Regions from separate parts of the Parasphingorhabdus sp. W113 genome, predicted to be linked through region 2. Evidence: predicted binding sites of a transcription regulator. Region 2 holds the regulator's gene; the other holds the start of a gene.
The links. Region 2 encodes LexA, which represses DNA repair genes until DNA is damaged. Its sites were predicted from a motif close to GTTCCNCNCTTGTTCT; they were not measured.
Positions count from the first base shown of each region.

Region 1: radA (DNA repair protein RadA) is a predicted target of LexA. The motif match lies at 1,305-1,320, and genes of this name have one in related genera.

Region 1 is NZ_CM146328.1:1,158,738-1,161,143, reverse strand. It holds gene radA (DNA repair protein RadA) at 1-1,290, opposite strand, end outside; gene ACZ1GS_RS05480 (patatin-like protein) at 1,395-2,406, shown strand, end outside.
Region 2 is NZ_CM146328.1:1,635,043-1,637,448, forward strand. It holds gene ACZ1GS_RS07760 (ComEC/Rec2 family competence protein) at 1-1,117, shown strand, start outside; gene lexA (transcriptional repressor LexA) at 1,130-1,822, opposite strand; gene ACZ1GS_RS07770 (molybdopterin molybdotransferase MoeA) at 1,911-2,406, opposite strand, start outside.

The DNA.
Region 1 (2,406 bases), 480 kb from region 2:
GGCATCCTTGGACGCCGGAAGCAGCGCCCGGCCAAAGCCCAGTTTCGATGCTTCCTTGAGCCGCAACGGTGTGTTGGAAACCGGACGGATTTCTCCGGAAAGCGCGATTTCCCCAAAAATAACCGCGTCGCTCGGTATCGGTTTTTCGGCATGCGCGGAAATCAGGGCCGCCGCCACCGCGAGATCAGCGGCCGGATCGGTCAGCCGATAACCCCCAGCGACATTCAAATAGACTTCCGCCCCGGAGAAACTCAGTCCGCAACGCGCTTCCAGAACCGCCAATATCATCGCCAGACGCGAGCTGTCCCAACCAACAACCGACCGGCGGGGCGTGGCGCCACTGGCCAGACGCACGGTCAAAGCTTGTATCTCGACCAGCACCGGACGCGTGCCCTCAAGGGCCGGAAACACCGTGGCTCCGGTGACTTCTTCGCTGCGGTCGGTCAGGAACAGAGCGGACGGGTTCTGCACCTCGTCGAGGCCCATTTCGGCCATCGCGAAAACACCGATTTCATCGGTCCCGCCAAAGCGGTTCTTGATCGATCGCAATATCCGGTATTGATGGCTGCGTTCGCCTTCAAAACTCATCACGGTATCGACCATATGCTCGAGCACCCGTGGCCCGGCAATATTGCCATCTTTGGTCACATGCCCGACCAGCATGATCATCGTGCCATGTTCCTTGGCAAATTTGATCAGCTCCTGAGCCGAAGCGCGCACCTGGCTCACCGTCCCGGGCGCCCCTTCGATAAGATCGCTGTGCATGGTCTGGATCGAATCGATGACGACAAAATCCGGCGCGTCCTTGCGCAGCGTCGTCAGAATGTCGCGCACGGACGTTGCCGATGCCAGCTGCACCGGCGCCTTGCCGAGTCCGAGCCGGCGCGCGCGCAGCCGCACCTGATCGGCGGCTTCCTCGCCGGAAATATAGGCCACCGAACAGCCCGCATTGGCAAGCTTGGCCGAAACCTGCAGCAATAATGTCGATTTTCCGATTCCCGGATCCCCGCCCATAAGCGTAGCAGAACCGGCCACCAGCCCTCCACCGATTGCCCGATCAAATTCGGCGATCCCGGTCTTTTTCCGTTCGGGCAGCTGAATGTCCGAATCCAGTCCGACCAGCCGCACCTCGCGGCCGCCGGTCTGCAAATTATGTTTGGCCGCGAAAACCGTGTCCCCGGCTTCTTCCTTCAGCGTATTCCAATCCCCGCAATCCGGGCATTGGCCCTGCCAGCGATGCGAGATTGATCCGCAATTCTGACAGGCATATTTTTTCTTCGGCTTGGCCATCACTATCCCCGACTAGAACAAACATAGAACATAATTTGTTTTCTTGGGCATTTCAACCGCTTTCCCGCTTGCACCATTTGGCGCATGCTGTCACTCTTGCGGCAATGCGGCAGAAAGAACTCAGACTGGCTCTTATATGTTATGGCGGCGTCAGTCTGGCCATTTATATGCATGGCATTACCAAGGAAGTGTGGAAACTGGCCAAGGCCAGCCGCGACTTTCATGATCGCGCCAAAAACGCGTCCTGCAGCCGCGGCACCTATTATGACATATTGGAGTGGATTGAACAGGAAACCGGGGTCAAGCTGCGGATATTGCCGGATATTATTGCGGGCGCCAGCGCGGGTGGAATCAATGGCATCTTCCTGTCACAGGCGATATTGTCGGGGCAGTCGCTGGAGCCGCTGACCGAAATGTGGCTCGATACAGCCGATGTCGATACCCTGCTCGATCCCGATGCGCGACCCCTGTCCCGTTTCTCCAAATTCTGGGCAGAACCGATTGCCTGGTTGGCGCTGGGTCGCAAAGGTGGGGCGGTTGAACAGACGGTTTCCAAAGAAGCCCGCGAAGAGGTCAAAATGAAGTTGTCGCGCTTCGTCCGGGCGCGCTGGTTTGCGCCGCCTTTTGGCGGGAAAATCTTTTCCGGACTGATTTTCGACGCGCTCACCGCGATGCAGAAAACCGATCACGGCCCGCGCCTGCTGCCGCCGGGTCAACCGCTTGATCTCTATGTCACGGTAACCGATTTTGTCGGCCATCCCGAACGCCTGCAATTGCATAGCCCGCCGGAAGCGCTCGAAATGGAGCATCGCATCACGATCAGCTTCTCCACCCGCGGGCGCCAGGGTCCGGATATTGCGGATCCCGCCGAACTGGTCTTTGCCGGCCGGGCCACCGCGAGTTTCCCCGGGGCCTTTCCGCCATTCACGGTTGTCGAACTGGATACCGTACTGGCAGAGCGCGATCATCAATGGCGCAACCGGGATCGGTTTCTTAGCCGTGTCCTGCCCAACCAGAGCCGCGCCGGCACGGTCGATGACACCGTTTTGATCGATGGCTCGGTGCTCGCCAATGCGCCTTTCGCGCAGGCGATCGAAGCGCTCAAGAACCGGCCCG
Region 2 (2,406 bases):
CGCCGGCGCACTGCTCGTCCTGCTGTTCTGGCCTGAATCCCTCATTGGTCCCAGCTTTCAGCTCAGTTTTGCAGCCGTTACGTCAATAATCGCGATGCACGAGCATCCGCGTATCAAAGCGCTATTCCTGCGGCGGGAAGAGCGGCTTGCGAAGCGGATCGGGCGCTTCATACTGGCGCTGTTCCTGACCGGATTGCTGGTCGAACTGGTGTTGATGCCGATTGCCTTGTTTCATTTTCACAAGGCCGGTGTCTACGGCGCGTTGGCCAATGTCGTTGCGATCCCGCTGACCACGTTCGTGATCATGCCCTTGATTGCACTGGCGCTCGCCCTCGACAGTATCGGGTGGGGGGCGCCGCTATGGTTCGCCGCTGAAAACGCCTTGAATAGCTTGCTCTGGCTGGCCCATTTCGTGTCCAGTCGTCCCGGTTCGGTAACCCTGATATCAACTATGGCGCATGGCGCTTTCGGCTTGATGATTGCCGGTGGTCTCTGGCTGGCGCTGTGGCGCGGTGCGTGGCGGTTCTGGGGCGCTGTTCCAGTGGCATTCGGCATAGCCATGGTGGCCAGTGGTCATCCACCCGATCTCTATATTACGGGCGATGGCCGCCATCTGGCTATTCGGTCCAAAGCAGGAGAGCTAGCGATGTTGCGCAATCGCAGCGGTGATTTTATCCGGGACATGATACTGGAAAACGCCGCAATTTCAGAGGCCGCAACCGCCTTGGAAGACTGGCCCGGTGCGGACTGCAACGCCGACAGCTGCGCGGTGACAGTTGAGGATCGCTCTGGTCATGAGTGGATCATCCTTGCCACGCGGAGTTCCTACTATATTCCGGCTCTTTCCTTGTCCGCCGCCTGCCGCAGAGCCGATATCGTGATCAGCGAACGCCGTTTGCCAGCGAGCTGCCAGCCGCGCTGGTTCAAGGCGGACAAGGTTTTGCTCGCGCAAACCGGCGGCATGACAGTCGATTTGTCGAAAAGAAAGGTTCTGACCGTCCTGCAGCGCACCGGTCGCCATCATTGGATCCGGCTAAAGCCGCGTGACCCGCTTCCGGTCCGCGACCCGGTGGTCGATCCGGCGGGCATCCAGAGAGAAACTCTGAAAGCCCCCTAAGAGGCCAGCTTGCTAATTGTAACGACGCAACAACCCAGCCATCTTGCCCTGGATACGGACTTCGTCAGGCCCGAAGACCTGCGGTTCATAGGCCGGGTTTGCAGGATCAAGCCGCACCTGACCGCTATCCTTGAACAGATATTTCAGCGTCGCTTCCTCTTCGTGGACCAAGGCCACGACGATTTCGCCGTTGCGTGCCGTTTCCGTCCGCTGGATCAGCGCATAGTCGCCGTCCAATATGCCAGCATCGATCATGGAATCGCCGGATACTTCCAGCGCATAATGCTCGCCGGAACCCAAAAGCGCCGCCGGTACACTGAGCGCCGACTGGCCTTCAAGCGCCTCGATCGGCACACCGGCAGCAATTTTGCCGTGGAGGGGGATTTCGATAACATCATTGGCGGCGACGGGGATTTCCTGCATCGGTGCCGGTTTTGGTGCCTCTGCTGCCAAGCTGACGACGTTGGACGGGGCCGATTTCAGCGCACCGCCTTCGGGTAATTTCATCACTTCCAGTGCCCGTGCACGATTGGGAAGGCGCCGCAAGAAGCCACGTTCTTCCAATGCACTGATCAGCCGGTGCACACCCGATTTCGATTTCAAGCCCAGTGCGTCTTTCATCTCTTCAAAAGACGGGGATACACCCGATTCTTCCAATCGATTATGAATGAAACAGAGCAGTTCATGTTGTTTGGGTGTCAGCATGCTACGGTCCTATATAGAGAACGAATACAGAACAATTATGAAACAAACCGGGATAAGTCAAGTCTTATCTGTTCCCCATCCGTTTCGCCTAAATCGCAATGAAAGAAACTGCTTTCCCTTCGGCGACGGGGTCGGCATGGGCCGGACGGATGAGCAACGCATTGGCGGCTGCCAGAACCGACAATTTGGCGCTGTCCTGACTGGCATAGGGGGTAATCATGTCGCCGTCGACAAAGGCCCGGAGAAACTCGGCGCGTTGACCGGTTGGCGGTAGGTCCGCCGTCGTCCGGGCCGAACCTGTGTGCGGGAGATATTTTTTGGCGCCGGCCATGAAACGGAGCAAGGGCAAAAGAAACAGCGTGGCTGTGACAAAGGCGGATCCGGGATTGCCGGGCAATGCTATTACTATTGAATTTCCGAGTTTGCCGGCCATGAGCGGCTTGCCGGGCTTCATTGCAATCTTCCAGAAATCGGTTTGGCCCCCGAGCCGGTCAAAGGCCGGGGCAATGAGGTCGTGATCGCCGACCGAAGCGCCACCAATGGTTACGATGACGTCACAATCACGGGCGCTGTGGAGCGCGGTG